Linked DNA regions of Luteolibacter sp. LG18. Each later gene encodes a partner of the first gene's protein in a complex. Links are inferred from orthologs where the notes say so. Each region holds a gene or a part of one and is shown on either strand. Other genes may lie near its edges. The genes, in order: dnaG and dnaB.

Region 1 (7,195 bases):
GTCTCCCGCATCAGGATACGGTCATCCCCCTGAACGCGGGTGGCCGCCAGCTTCGCCCGCACCGACGCGGACAGCGGGCTATCGATCGCCCCGATCGCGGCCTGATAGAACTTCGCCAGCGCCGAGGCCGTGCCCACCCCGCCCATCGCCGGGAAGCCCGCCGACCACGCCTTCGGGTCGTTCATCTCCTGCACCGAATGCAGCCCGCGCGGCGACGAAAACGCCCGCCGCACCAACGACCCTTCCTTGTGGAATTCGCTATAGAAGCCCTCCTCCAGATCCGACTTGTCCGCCTTCCCGGGATACAGCGTGGCCACGCGACCCTGCTCGCTTTCCGGCAGGCCGATCCAGAAATCGAGGCCCAGCGGAGCCCCGATCGCTTCGCGAAAAAACGCGCCGAGCGTCTTCCCCGTCAATCTACGCACCGGTTCATCCACCAGCACCCCGAAGGTCCGCGGATGATAGCCCTGCCCCTCGCCCGGTCGCCAGGCCGGAGTCTGCGCCTCGACCGCCGCCACCACTTCCGCGTGGTCCCACACGCTCGCCCGGCGATCCAGCGCCGCCAACCCGCACTGGTGGGACAGCAGGTGCGCGAAGGTCGCCTCCGCCACCGGAAACTCCGGCCACACCTCGCGGACCAGCGTTTCCGGTCCCAGCCCGTGCGTCTCCAACGCCATCAGCAGCGTGGCCGACGTGGGTCCCTTGGTCGCCGAATACACCGGCACCAGCGTCTCCGGGGTCCACGCGCGGGATTTTGCCCGGTCGGCATATCCCTCGCCGATCGACAGAATCTCCTCGCCCTGCCACCAGATCGAGACCGATGCCCCAAGCTCGTTCCGCTCGAGGAAATTTCGTTCGAAGGCGGACAGCACCTGGCCGAGTTGGGCGGGAGAAACGGACACGGGCGGAACTTCGGAACATCCCGTCCCACCACGCAAGCCAATCCCGCTCACCTTCTCCTCTGATCACTTTCCACTGCTGACTCGGCACTCCTCTAGCACTCCACCGTCAACCCCGCCAGATCCTCATCCTTCTCCGCCTCATCCCGCAGCCCCGGTTCGAGCCGGAACGCGGTTTCCAAGTGCCCTTTGGCCCGGGTGTGCTGGCCCATCACGTTCAGGTAACAAGCCAGGTTGTAATGGAACACCGCATCGCCAAACAGCGCCTTCGGCCCCCGCAGCAGCCACCTGCAGGCTTCCAGCGTGTCCCCGGTTTCATGCAGGCAGAAGGCCGCGTGCAGGAAAAACCGCGGCTCGGTGGGGAACCGCAGGCACAGCAGCCGCGCCGTCTCCGACGCCCGGTTCCACGCCTTGTGGGCCATTTCCGCCGCCAGCCGCAGCTCCAACACCGGCCGACGGATCTGGATACGCCACGGGAGCGGCGCCAGCTCGACGAGAGCCTCGTCGGCCAGGCCGAGTTCCAGCCAGCCGACAGCGGCCCGGATCCTCGCTCGATACTCCACTGGCCGGAATTAGAGCAAATCCCGGACCAGAGGGCAAGACGATCCCGCCTCAGGGGCGGGATCGGAAAAATCCCGCCCGGCATGGCGACCGGGCGGGACGAGACCAACCAGCAACCGGGAAATCCTAGCGTCGCACGCGCACCAGCGCGGGTTCCTGCTTCGGAGCGGGCCGCGCACAGCGGGCGGCTTCGGCTCCCACCCGCTTCAACAGCGCGATCAGGGAAGCGGTCACGAAATACTCCTTCAGCAACACCTCGCGGCTTTCGCCGGCCGAATTCTTGCGTACGACTTTCATGGGGATGAGGGAACCTTCCGGGTTCCAACATGAGAGCGATGCCACGAACCGGCCTCGTCTGCAAATCGTGTTAGCCCCGCCTGCGTAGTTTTCCCCCTAACCCGCCCGGATCGGTGATTTCGCGGTTTCCCGCTTCGGGGTTGGACGTCCGCATCCGCATCGCCATACTCCCAGCCCCACACCGTGTCGCAGATCCCCCAGGAAACCATCCAGCAGGTCCTCGCCGCGACCGATATCGTGGACCTGATCGGTTCCTACGTCCAACTGCGCCGGGCGGGATCCGGGTTCAAGGGCCTGTGCCCATTCCACAACGAGAAAAGCCCCTCGTTCAACGTCACCCCCAGCCGCCAGTCCTTCCACTGCTTCGGCTGCGGCAAGGGCGGCGACGCCATCGCCTTCATCCGGGAGTATGAGAACCTCCCCTTCACCGATGCCGTAAGGAAGCTTGCCGGCCGCGTGGGCGTCCCTGTCATCGAGGTGGAATCCGATCCCCAAGCCGACCAGGCCCGCCGCCTGCGCGGCCGTCTGCTGGATCTGATGCGGGAAACCACCGCCTACATCCATGAGCTGTTGCTCACCTCGCCCGACGCCCAACACGCCCGGGACTATCTGAAATCCCGCGGCTTCGGCCGGGACATGGCGGAGCGCTGGTCCATCGGTTGGATGCCGGATAACCTGCGCTGGTACACCGATTGGGCACGGGAGCGGAAGTTCACCGGCCGCGAACTGGTCGGATCCGGCATGGCTTATCTCAAGGACGAAAACGATCCCCGCTCTGGCATCGGCATCCGTTTCCGGAACCGCCTGATGTTCCCGATTCGCAACGACATCGGCGATGTGGTGGGCTTCAGCGGCCGCCAGCTCGTGGAGGACAAGCGGTCCGGCAAATACGTCAACTCCCCGGAGACCCCGCTGTTCAAAAAGAGCAACATCCTCTTCGCGCTCGACCGTGCGAAAAAGCCGATCCTCCACGAAAAGGCCGCGCTGCTTTGCGAGGGCCAGATCGACGTGATCTCCTGCCACGAACACGGCATCGAACAAGCCATCGCCGCCCAGGGCACCGCCGTCACCAGCCAGCACGCGCGGCTGCTGAAGCGCTACACCAAGTCCGTCGTCCTCTGCTTCGATGCGGACAGCGCGGGCTTCACCGCCGCCGAGAAGTCCTTCCGCGAGCTCATCATGGAAGGCATCGCCGTGCGGGTGATCGAGCTGCCGGGCGGCGACGACCCGGATTCGTTCCTGAAAGCCCACGGCGCGGAGGCCTTCCGCGGCCTGATCGCCAATGCGCGCGAGTTCTTCGATTTCAAGATCGACCGCGCCACTGCCTCGGGGGCCATGTCCCACGCGGAATCCCGCGCCGCCATCGCCCGGGAATGCGCCGCCCTGCTCGCGGTGATGAGCGACACCGCCACCCGCGAGATCCAGATGAACCATCTGGCGTCCCGCCTCCAGATGGGCATCTCCGCCATCAAGGAAGTCACCGTCACCGCGCTCAAACAACCCCAGCGCCGCGAGCACCCCACGGAAGCGTCGACCAGTCCGACCGCCGTTCCCACCCCGGTCGACCGCACTGTCGGCCTGCTGTGCCAGCTCGCCTTGAGTTCCGCCGAGGTCCAGCGGCTGCTTTCCGAGCAGTACGAAACGCTCCACGAAGCCGGCGAGTTCCTGGCCGGCATTCCACTGCTCGAGCGGATCCTCGCCGGCCACCCCGATCCCGCGGCTCCCGCCGCCGTCAATGCCTTCCTCGGCCACCTCCAGGAGGAGGACCGGCTGGCGCTCAATACCCTGCTCCACGCCGACCGCCCCCACGAGGATCCGGTGGCGGCGAGCTATGAGACCATGTCGATGCTGGCCGCGAAGGTGCTCCTCCAGCGGGACGCCCGGAACAAGGCGCTCTTGAACGATCCGGGACTTTCGCGGGAACGGCTGACCTTCCTATTGGAGGAAGGAAAGGAGATCCAGCGGCTGCTGGACGGCGTGAAGGGCCGTTTCATCGTGGAAGATATCTTGCCGCCCGCGCCAAAGAAGCCGGTGGCGAAGAAGGAGTGGAAGAAACGGGACAAATAATCCCGCAATTCATTTGTTTGCAACAATTTACCCCACTTACAGGCAAATTCGGAAAGCCAATCAAGGGCAGAATCATACACAAAGACGCCGTGCTTCTACAAGCGTCTTGGCCATAACGGTGGCATATTGGAAGCGTCTCGAAAACCCACGGCATGATGCCCGGGCGGAAAGCTGCGATCCCGCCCGGTCGCCCGTCTCATGTCGCTTGGGTTATTCGAACCGCCCATCCGAACAACCCACCACGGACATGCAACAAAACGTCCATTCAGACCACGTCCCAGCAGCACATGTGCCAGAACACCAGGACCAGAAAAAGAACACGGTCTGGCGCAAGCTCGGCGGAGGCTCGCTTTCCATTTCCATCATCGTCCATGCCGTCCTGCTGGTGATCGGCATCTTCTGGATCTTCCAGATCATCCCGGAAAAGAAGCAGGAAGTCGACTTCATGCCGAAAGGCGGCGGCGGCGGCTCCCCGGGCGTGAAGGAAGTGAGCAACAAGAAGCAGCGCGCCACCATGACCACCCCGAACACACCGCGGATGGCGGCGAAGGGCGTGGCCAGCTCGTTCACCCTTCCGGAACCGGACGCGGCCTCGGCCATGTCCAACGTCGGCTCCCTTTCCTCGGGCGGTCTGTCCGGCGGCCTTGGCGGCAGTGGTTCCGGCGGCGGCCGCGGTGATGGCCACGGCACGGGCTTCGGCTCCGGCAGCGGTCCGGGCCTCGGTGGCAACGCCAAGGGCATGAGCCCCTTCGGCATCATCGATCCGAAGGCCAATGCCTTGGTCGGCACCTTCTACGACCTGAAGCAGGATCCGAAGGGCCGCACCACCCCGCTTGGCGAGAAGACCAACTGGGGTGAGATCATGGACAGCACCCGTGACATCCTGCACGGCTTCGTGAGCCGCGGTTGGAACGAGCGCTCGCTCGCCAACTCCTATTTCCAAGCCCCGCAGAAGCTGGCCCAGACGAAGATCTACATGCCGGTTCTCCCCGCCGACGGCGCGCCGAAAGCCTTCAACTGCGACGTGCCGGGCTCCCGCTGGGTCGTCATCTACCGTGGCATGGTCCGCCCGCCGAAGACCGGCAAGTACCGCTTCGTGGGTGCCGGCGATGACGTGGTGGTGGTGCGCTTCAACAACAAGAACGTCTTCGACTACGGCTACGAATCGCCGACGGCGAACATCAAGCTGGCTGGCAAGGGCGCCGAACTGAAGGGCGACAAAGAAGACAAGGAATACGATCGCGCCCGCCGCGATCTCGCGATGCCCAAACCGATGGCGATCTACAACTACGGCTCGATGTCCCAGCGCGCCAAGTCCGACATCTCCGGCCTCGGCGTCGGCATGGAGTTCGAAGCCCGTGACAACACCGACTATCCGATCGAGATCCTGGTCAGCGAGGTTCCCGGCGGCTTCTTCTTCGCCTACCTCCTCATCGAGGAAATCGGTGCCACCTACGAGAAGGACGCCAGCGGCGCCCCGATCCTGCCGCTGTTCCGTCTGGACAACAGCCCCGCCGCTCCCGGCGAAGGCCCGCCCTACGACAAGAACGGCCCGATCTGGAAGCTCAGCGGCAAATCCCGCACCGATATCTGAACCGAACGAATGGCGCCTTTCGAGGCGCCATTTTTCTTTGGTAGCTGAAAATGCAGAAGGGAGCTGACGAGTGAACGCCGCAGGCGAAGTAGCGTAAGTTTCCAAACTTGCGCGTGGGAAGACCCGCGAAAACCCGGGCAAATCCAGTCCACCCGGGAGCAGGCCCTACCTAATTGCCCATCGTTCGGCCTCCCCACCACCGCCAACTGGAGCTGGTGGAGACAATCCGGAAGCGGAGCTTCCAGCTACATCACTACCACAGGCCATACTTCCCGTAGGCCACGATGTAGAGGCACATCAGCAGGTTCGCAGTGGCGTGCATCGCCACGCAGGCACCAAGGCTCTTCGAGCGGATGCAGAGCAGGTAGGTCAGCGAGCCGTAGAGAAATGCCATCGCGCGGTCCGGCCCGGAATGGATCGCCGTGAAGAGCCCGGTGACGACCACGAAGGACAGCAGCGAAGGCTTGCCGAACGGCTGCCGGGTCCAATCCCCTTCCCAATCCAATAGGAACCGCATCATGAACCCGCGCCAAAAGATCTCCTCGGCCAGCGCCACCACCACCGCCGCCCGGAAAAACCGCAGCACCACCGCGGTCCACCAGGCCGCGGGCGACTGGAACACGCCGGGGTCGAAGCCCTCCTTGCGCGCGGCAACCCCCAGCCACGCCCGCCAACCTTCCGGGTCGGTGTCCAGCCCGAGGCGGTCGTAGAGCGTGGTCGGCAGCAGCCACAGGCCGATGCCCGCCGCTCCGCAAAGAATCCCGACGACGGTCCATTTCACGGACCAACGGAAGTCATAGTACTTCCATCCGCGCAGCAGCAGCCCGGCGACGACCAGCGATTGCAGCGGATACATCCACTGCTCCGGCGCGCGCCGCCACCACGGCGCGTCCGGATGCTTCCACGTGATCTCCGCCCCCACCACCTGGAGGAGCAGGAGGAATCCGATGAACACGGCCAGCGGCAGGACATGCGCCGAGGTCAGCGCCCGCGCTTCCTGGTCGTTGCGTGGGGCCGTGTCCATGGGGAGGAAGGGTCAGAGGGAGCCGACGAAGCGCTCCATCTTGTCCATTGCCTTCCGCAGGTCCTCGATGCCGGTGGCGTAACAGCAGCGGAGGAAGCCCTCGCCGCTGGTGCCGAAGGCACTGCCGGGCACGGCCGCGACGTTCTCCGCCTCCAGCAGGCCGGTGGCGAACTCCTTGCTGGAGAGCCCCGTCGAGCGGATGTCCGGGAAGACGTAGAAGGCACCGCCCGGCGTGTGGCAGGACAGGCCGATCTCATTGAGGCGCTTCACCAGGAAATCGCGGCGCTGGTGGTAGCTGTCCCGCATCATCTGCATGGCGGGCGTGCCGTTCTCCAGCGCTTCCAGCGCGGCGTTCTGGCTCATGATCGGAGCGCAGAGCATCGAGTACTGGTGGATCTTCATCATCGCCTCGATGATCGGCTGCGGCGCGCAGGCATAGCCGAGGCGGAAACCGGTCATCGCGAAGGCCTTCGAGAAGCCGTGGAGCAGGATCGTGCGCTCCTTCATGCCCGGCAGGGAGGCGATCGAGACGTGCTTCACGCCGTCGTAGCGCAGCTCGCTGTAGATCTCATCGGTCAGCACGATCAGGTCGTGCTCGATGCAGAGCTTGGCAATGCCCTCGAGATCCTCGTTGGTGGCGACCGCGCCCGTCGGGTTGGTCGGGAAATTCAGCATCAGCACGCGGCTGCGCGGTGTGATCGCGGCGGCGAGCGCCTCGGGCTTCAGCGAGAAACCGTTCTCCTTCTTCGTCTC
Region 2 (7,156 bases), 1.3 Mb from region 1 along the record:
CCATCCACATCGCGGAGTTTCAGGTCGGACAATCCCGACACGGTGCCTCCGGGATAAAGGTTGTCCGAGATGCCGAGCACTCCGAGGGTCTGGGTATCGAACACCAACACGCGGTTGGTCGACCGATCCGCCGAAGCACCCACCAGTTCCGGAACCCCGTCGCCGGTGATATCACCCGTTACTGGAGTCAAATAAGGTCCTGCGAGCCGCACGTTCGCGAGGTATTGGGAAGCAAGGGTGTCCGAACGAACGAAAAGAAACGGAATGTCAGCGGTCGTGTCGTACGGGCTGAGCAGGAGATCCTTCACCCCGTCACCATTGAGATCGGTGCCCGCGGAGATACCGGCACCACCGCCGAAGTCGGACATATCCAGCCCAAAGGAGAAGGTGGCGGTATTGCCGTCCAAGGTGTAACCCGTCACCCCCCGTGCATCCGAGATCAGCAGTTCATATCCCGGAGTGGAGTCGATATCGGCCACCACGAGGTTGTTGATCTGGGAGGTTCGCGGCTGATTGAGAACCAGTTTGTTTTCCTGCACGTCCACAATAGAAAAACCGGCACCTCCGGTTGTGCCGGCCGACGCGTAGATTTCGTCCCGGCCATCTCCATTCACGTCCCGCAGCGCCAGAAGCCCCCAAGAAGGCCATTCCGCAGGCCGGGTCCACTGGACGGTGCGGGTGGCGCTGTCGATCACCTTGCCGTTGCCCAGAACAATCTCCTTCGCTGGATCGGAATCGAGCTGGCCCACCTCGACCGCCGTAAAGCTACCGGTCGCAGGAACGGACCAAAGGAAGGCTCCATTGCGATCATGAACATAGAGGGCGGACAAGGTGCCGACCATGATCTCCGCGAAACCATCGCCATCCAAGTCCGCGGCAGTCGCCGCACGCACGAGCGACGAGGAAGTATCGAAGGATTTCACGAGCTCATAGCTCACGGCGTCATAAATCAGGACATCCCCGTCCTGATAGATCACCACGATTTCGGGGGTGGCATCTCCCGACATTTGGGCGGCCAGGATCTTTGTGATCGACTTGGAAGCCGCCACCGGCGGGGCCACGTGGGTCTGCTGGAAACTGGACGTCGAGGCATCCCACGCGATGGTGTACCAGGAGCTTCCGGACTGGACCACGGTGGACCGTCCCGCGGAGGTATCGAGGGTGAACAGAGGGGTGCCGGCGAACGTCGCGTAATCCCAGAACGGACGAACGGCCGAACCTGAAAGCGAGTTCCAGGGGGCTGTGACGGCTGCTGCGGGGAGAGTGAGCGCGGCTACAACAAGAGCGGTGCGGTCAAGCATGGAGCGAGTTAGAGATCGGAAATCCCCACCTCCAGAAAATTCCCTCCCGCTTCACCGATTTCACCAAATTTTCACATATGTCCTCCGGAAAACGGCACTTACTCCCGCGCCGTCGCCTTCCGGAGGTATTCGCAAATCATCCCGATGCGCTTGCCGGCGGAATCCGTTTCCAAGATACGTTGGCGCAGTTCCGGATCGTGGATGAACTGCTGGGCCACGATGTCGGTGAGCAGCGGCGGCTCATCGGCGCGGTAAAGCAGGGTCATCACCTGCTGCTTCACATCGTCCGGCAGCTCGCGGATGGCGTCCTCCACCGCGCCCCGCAGGGTCTTGACCGCCGCCTCGGCCTGGGACTCGGGCTCGAAGAAGGTGATCTGCGGTTCGATCGTCGCATAGGGATAGGGCTTGTCCAGGTGCCAGTGCGTGAACTTCACGCGGATCACGCCGTGGAGCAGGAGCTGCGAGGTTCCGTCCTCGAGTTCGTGGGAGGCACGGACCAGACCGATGGTGCCGATCTTGTCGGTGCATTCGGCGGGATTCCGTGTTTCCTCGCCGGTGAGGCGGGCGACGGCGAAAAAAGCGGACCCTTCGATGGCGTCCTCCAGCATCTTCCGGTAGCGCGGTTCGAAGATGCGGAGCGGCAGGCCGCCGTGCGGGAACAGGGTGCAATCCGGCAGCAGGATCACGCCGCAGGTCTCGGGAAGATGGAGGGCTGACATGAAGAAGCGTCTGGCTAACAGCGGCACCTTCCACCGGATCAGCGGACAATCACGCCTTTTTTCGAAGGCGAGGCCACCGCATCGATCAACAGCCTCGCGGCCGGGCTCCACTCGCGCTGTCCCGCTTCCGCCAGCGCCTCGGAAATCGGAAGACGGGAGAGCAGCAGCAACTTGGCGGCGGCCTTGATCTCAGCGCGGGTTTCCGCATCGAAGCCCGCGCGGCGGAGTCCCACCACGTTCAGGCCGGCGATCTGGTTCGAACCATATCCGACACAATAGGGCGGCACGTCCTGGCTGATGGCGGAGTTCCCCTGCACCATCGCGAAATCCCCGACGCGGATGAACTGGTGGAGGCCCGCCCCGCCGCCGAGAAACACGCGGTTTCCCATGCGGATGTGCCCGGCGAGCAGGACATTGTTCGCGAGCACATTGTTGTCCCCCATCTGGACGTCATGGGCGAGGTGCACGCCGGTCATCAGGAAATTCCCGGTGCCGATGATGGTGTAGGCGCCGGGCTTCGAACCGCGGTGGATCGTCACGTATTCGCGCAGCGTGTTGCGCGGGCCGATGCGGACCCCGGAGGGCGTGGCGGGATCGAATGAAAGGTCCTGCGGATCGGCCCCGACCACGGAGCCCCAGCCGATGGCGCTGCCCTCGCCAATCTCGGTGTCCCCGGAGATGCAGACATGGCCGGCGATCTGGACACCGGCGGCCAGTTTCACCCCGGCCTCGATGACGGTGAAGGGACCGACGACCACGTCATCGGCAATCACGGCTTCCGGGGAAACGAGGGCGGAGGGATGGATCTGCGGCACGCCCGGATGTTGGAGTCCGGCTCCGCCACTGGAAACGCAGAAGTGCGGAAACTTGCCTACTCGCGATCCCGGGCCGGGGTGTGGGCACGGCGGTCCTTGGCGTAGGACCAGGCGAGGGCTCGGCCGAGCACGCGCTCGTCATCGTGCAGGAACCGGAAGCGTTCCCAGATGGAAACGCGCTTCACATACTGGAGTTGATAGTCGGTGACCTTGTCCCGCGCGGGCGTTTTCTCCACCAGGCGCAGGGTGCGGCTCGCAGGTGTCTTGGCGGGCCACAGGCCGGCGGTGTAGAGCGCGAGCCGCGGACGTTTCGCGGGCGTGGTTTCCCCGAGATCATGAGCCTTCGCCGGTGGGCGGCTGTAGCCGCGGAAGGTGGCGATGCCCGAATGGACCAGCACACGACCGGCTGGATCGGCGGGGGCGCGGTTGATCGGGCTTTCCAGACGCTTCGCCAGCACCGGAGCCTCCCGCTCTTCCCGGACGTTGTAGTAGTGCGTGGCGCAGCTCGCCTGCATCAGGCAGACCGCCGCCAGAACCATGGATCGCGTTTGAAACACAGGGCCCTTCTAGCGGATGGCGTGCCGGATGACAGCCCCTTTTTGTCTCAAGAACGACGTCAGGACTGCGGCTCATCCGCCGGGCGACCGGTTTCGAAGCGCATCAGGTCCGCGATGAAGGTGAGCGGAATGTGGCCGGTTTCACCGTTACGGTTCTTCGCCAGCACCAGCTCGGCACGGCCTTCCTCGGCAGCCTTTGCCTCGGCGTCCTCGGCGTAGTAGGCGGTTCGGTAGAGCAGGCCCACCATGTCGGCGTCCTGCTCGATGGAGCCGGATTCACGGAGGTCGGACATGCGGGGCACACCGACGTTCTTGCCGGTTCGGCCTTCCGGACCACGGTTGAGCTGGGCGAGGATGACGATTGGGATGCCGAGTTCCTTGGCCAGGCCCTTGATGCCGGCGGAGATTTCCGCGATTTCACGCTCACGGGAGTTTTCCGCCTGCTTGGTGCGGGACTTCATGAGCTGGAGGTAGTCGATCGCGATGAGCTGGATGTCCTCGTCGCGCTTCTTGCGGCGGGCCTTGGCGCGCATCTCGTTGATCGTGATGCCGGCGGTATCGTCCACGAACAGCTTCGCGGCGGAAATTTCCAAGGCCGCGCGCTGGATCCGCTGCAGGTCGCCCTTGCTCGGGGTGTAGCCGCGGTTGAGCTGGCTCATGGCGAAACGGGCACGCGAGAACAGCAGACGCTGCACGATCTGGAACGTGCTCATTTCGCAGGAGAACACCATCGCGGGCTTCCCCTGGTCGATGCAGATGTGCTCCACGATGTTCATCATGAACGAGGTCTTACCCATCGAGGGACGGGCCGCGACGACGAACATTTCACCGGGTTTCAGGCCGCTGCACATCTTGTCCAGCATCTCGTAGCCGGTCGGAATGCCCTGCGCGCCGCGGTCGCCGGAAAGGAGCGCCTCGAACTGCTCGATGACCTCCGTCACCGATTGCTTGGTGCTCGGAGCCTTGTTCGTTTCCGAGCCCTCGCGGATGCCCAGCACGCTGGCCTCCACGGAATCCAGCAGCTCGTTCACCTCGTCCGGGGATTCGTGGGCGCGGGCGATGGCGGAGTTCGCGGTCTGGATGATGGCGCGCAGGACGTGCTTGTCCTTCACCAGTTGGAGGTGGTGGCGGAAATGCCCCGCGGACGGCGCGTAGGTGAAAAGATCGTAGATCGAGGACGGGCCGCCGACGTGGTCGATCAGCGCCTTGTCGTGCAGCTTCTGGACCAGCGAGACGAGTTCGACCTCCTGTCCGGCCTCGTAGAGATCCACGAGGAACCCGTAGAGGGTGGCGTGCGCCGGAAGGTAGAAGTGGTCCTTGGTGAGCTTTTCCTCGATCGCCGCGCCGATGTACTCCTGCCCGTCCTGAAGCATGGAGCTGAGGATGCTCTTCTCCGGCCCCAGCGCATGAGGCAGCGACCGCATCACGTCTTCCACCGCGGTCGAGGACTGTTGGAGGGAGGGAGCGGCGGACGGGGAACTCAGAATCTCGGGCGGCATCAGCGGGGCGGGAGCATGCCCGATGCCCTCCCCCCGGGTCAATCAGCGACCCCTCCTATGAATCTATTTTCCACCCCAGCGCCACTTCGGAGTCTCGCCTTTCCACCAGCAAATGGCGATTAAAGCGATTATTTCAATCGCCATGAAAAGAAAGTAGGCAGAAAGGTTTTCCCGCAGCCAGATCGCGCCGACCGCCACCATTGCGGTCCAAAGGCCGAGCACGAGCCAGCCCTGCCAGCACACCGGCGGCCCCCATCCCCAACCGTAGCGCTTCGCCGGAAACCAGATTTTCTTCCCGCCCTCCATGGGAAAGGGATAGCGCGTCCCATCGAAGGAGTCCGCTACAATCTCCGGGCGGAATTCCTCCAACCCACCTCCCCCGGCCACCGACCTAAAATCCGTCCGTTCATCCGGGAACGCCGTGCCCGGGTTCACGGATGAACGGACGGATTTTAGGGACCGGTTCGGTGGAGCGCCAAGTGAACAGGTGGCCAAACCGCCATACCTTTCAAATCCGCCCCTAAGCCTTGGCGGGTGGAATCTCCCATGCCATGGTCCCCGCACGCCATGCTGGATGCCGCCTCCCTTCGCCGTGATTTCCCGATTCTGAGCCAAACCGTGAACGGTCGCCCGCTCGTGTATCTGGACAACGCGGCCACCACCCAGAAACCGCTGGCCGTGCTGGAGGCCTCCCGGCGCTACTACGAGGAGACCAATTCGAACATCCACCGCGGGGCTCATTTCCTGGCCCGCCTGGCCACCGAGGGCTTCGAGGCCGCCCGGAATACCGTCGCCGCCCACCTCAACGCCGAATCCCCGGACGAGGTGATCTTCACCTCCGGCTGCACCGATGGCATCAATCTGGTCTCCGTCTCTCTCTCCCGCTCCGGACTGATCGGCCCCGGCGACAAGGTGCTGATTTCCACCCTGGAGCACCATTCCAACATCGTGCCGTGGCAGATGCTGTGCGAGCAGACCGGCGCGACGCTGCGGGTGATTCCCTGCCACGACGACGGCTCGCTCGACCAGGACGCCTACGCGAAGCTGCTGGAAGAACAGCCGAAGCTCGTGGCTTTCAACTGGATCTCGAACGCCTTCGGCACCGTCAATCCGGTGGTCGAGATGACCGCCAAGGCGAAAGCCGCGGGCGCGCTGGTGCTGATCGATGCCGCCCAGGCCGCACCGCATCTGAAGATGGATGTGCAGGCGCTCGGCAGCGACTTCCTCGCCTTCTCCGGCCACAAGGTTTACGCGCCCACCGGCACCGGCGTGCTGTGGGGACGGCGCTCCGTGCTGGAAGCGATCCCGCCCTTCCGCGGCGGTGGCGAAATGATCAAGGAGGTCACCTTCGAGAAAACCACCTACAACGACCTGCCGTTCAAGTTCGAGGCCGGCACCCCGAACATCGAGGGAGGCATCACGCTCGCGGCCGCGCTGGACTATGTGAATGGCATCGGCCTCGATGCAATCCGGGCTCACGAAACGAAGCTCATCCGCGCCGCTGCCGCTGCCCTTTCGGATATCGAGGGCATCCGCTTCTACGGCCCGGACGACCGCGCGGGCGCGCTCTCCTTCGCCATCAAGGGCGTGCACCACTACGATCTCGGCACCCTGCTGGACCAGATGGGCGTGGCCGTCCGCACCGGCCACCATTGCTGCCAGCCGCTGATGGCACGCTTCGGTATCACCGGCACCACCCGCGCCTCGTTCGCGCTCTACAACACGGAGGAGGACGTGGCCGCACTCGTCTCCGCGGTGAAGAAAGCGGCGCTGATGCTGGGGTAGCCCTAGCGGCGCTGCCAGCTACAAAAAGGGACGGCTCGCGCCGTCCCTTGGGAAAATCCGGATGATCTACGATCCGATTAGTACTTCACGCCGCAGCCGTAGGGCTCGGTCTTGGAAGTGGTGACGGGCTTGCCGGCGAGCGCGGCATCCGCGGCGGCGGCCACATAGTTCTCGGAGGACGCGATGTCGTCCGGCTTCGGGGTGGGCTTGGAGTCGATCGCGCCGTTGTAGACCAGCGTGCCGTCCTTGCCGATCACGAACATGTGCGGGGTGGTCTTGGCACCGTAGGCCTTGCCGACCTTGCCATCGCCATCGATGAGGTAGTGGGAGCCCTTCCACTTTTCCTCGGAGGTCTTGCTCAGCGCCGCGGCGGCGTCGAGGGAGCCTTCCTTGCCGGTGGCGGAGGAGTTCACGGTGAGCCAGACCACGCCCTTGCCGGTGTAGGTTTCCTGGAGCTTCTGCATGTTGCCGCTGCCGTAG

The links.
Region 2: the proteins of dnaG (region 1) and dnaB are in contact, whole or in part, in a crystal structure (PDB 2R6A), measured with the Geobacillus stearothermophilus proteins. The link is inferred for Luteolibacter sp. LG18 from one-to-one orthologs. Residues at the interface, in WP_049624496.1 of Geobacillus stearothermophilus: Lys456, Leu457, Leu458, Pro459, Ala460, Asn463, Ala464, Leu467, Leu535, Leu536, Ile537, Ala538, Gln544, Glu545, Asp548, Tyr549, His552; in WP_033016901.1 of Geobacillus stearothermophilus: Ser13, Glu15, Ala16, Gln18, Glu91, Leu92, Asp94, Ala95, Val96, Pro97, Thr98, Ala99, Ala100, Asn101, Tyr104, Tyr105, Ile108.

The regions. Positions count from the first base shown.
Region 1 is NZ_AP024600.1:5,170,558-5,177,752, forward strand. What follows is about bases 1,416-4,382. They hold dnaG (DNA primase), read left to right. Parts: upstream 1,416-1,940; coding sequence 1,941-3,824; downstream 3,825-4,382. Other genes in these bases: llg_RS20645 (hypothetical protein), read right to left, coding at 1,416-1,462; llg_RS20650 (hypothetical protein), read right to left, coding at 1,587-1,757; llg_RS20660 (PA14 domain-containing protein), read left to right, coding at 4,072-4,382. Outside these bases: llg_RS20640 (serine hydrolase domain-containing protein), read right to left, coding at 1-902; more of llg_RS20645, read right to left, coding at 995-1,415; more of llg_RS20660, read left to right, coding at 4,383-5,418; llg_RS20665 (CAAX prenyl protease-related protein), read right to left, coding at 5,672-6,442; llg_RS20670 (aminotransferase class I/II-fold pyridoxal phosphate-dependent enzyme), read right to left, coding at 6,455-7,195. UniProt on the Escherichia coli protein: RNA polymerase that catalyzes the synthesis of short RNA molecules used as primers for DNA polymerase during DNA replication.
Region 2 is NZ_AP024600.1:3,841,892-3,849,047, reverse strand. The notes cover bases 2,672-5,599. They hold dnaB (replicative DNA helicase), read right to left. Parts: upstream 4,892-5,599; coding sequence 3,452-4,891; downstream 2,672-3,451. Other genes in these bases: llg_RS15370 (cysteine desulfurase), read left to right, coding at 5,459-5,599; llg_RS15375 (hypothetical protein), read right to left, coding at 4,955-5,197; llg_RS15385 (hypothetical protein), read right to left, coding at 2,892-3,374; lpxA (acyl-ACP--UDP-N-acetylglucosamine O-acyltransferase), read right to left, coding at 2,672-2,835. Also shown: llg_RS15400 (FG-GAP-like repeat-containing protein), read right to left, coding at 1-1,301; llg_RS15395 (LON peptidase substrate-binding domain-containing protein), read right to left, coding at 1,400-2,020; more of lpxA, read right to left, coding at 2,059-2,671; more of llg_RS15370, read left to right, coding at 5,600-6,676; llg_RS15365 (redoxin domain-containing protein), read right to left, coding at 6,754-7,156. UniProt on the Escherichia coli protein: The main replicative DNA helicase, it participates in initiation and elongation during chromosome replication. Travels ahead of the DNA replisome, separating dsDNA into templates for DNA synthesis.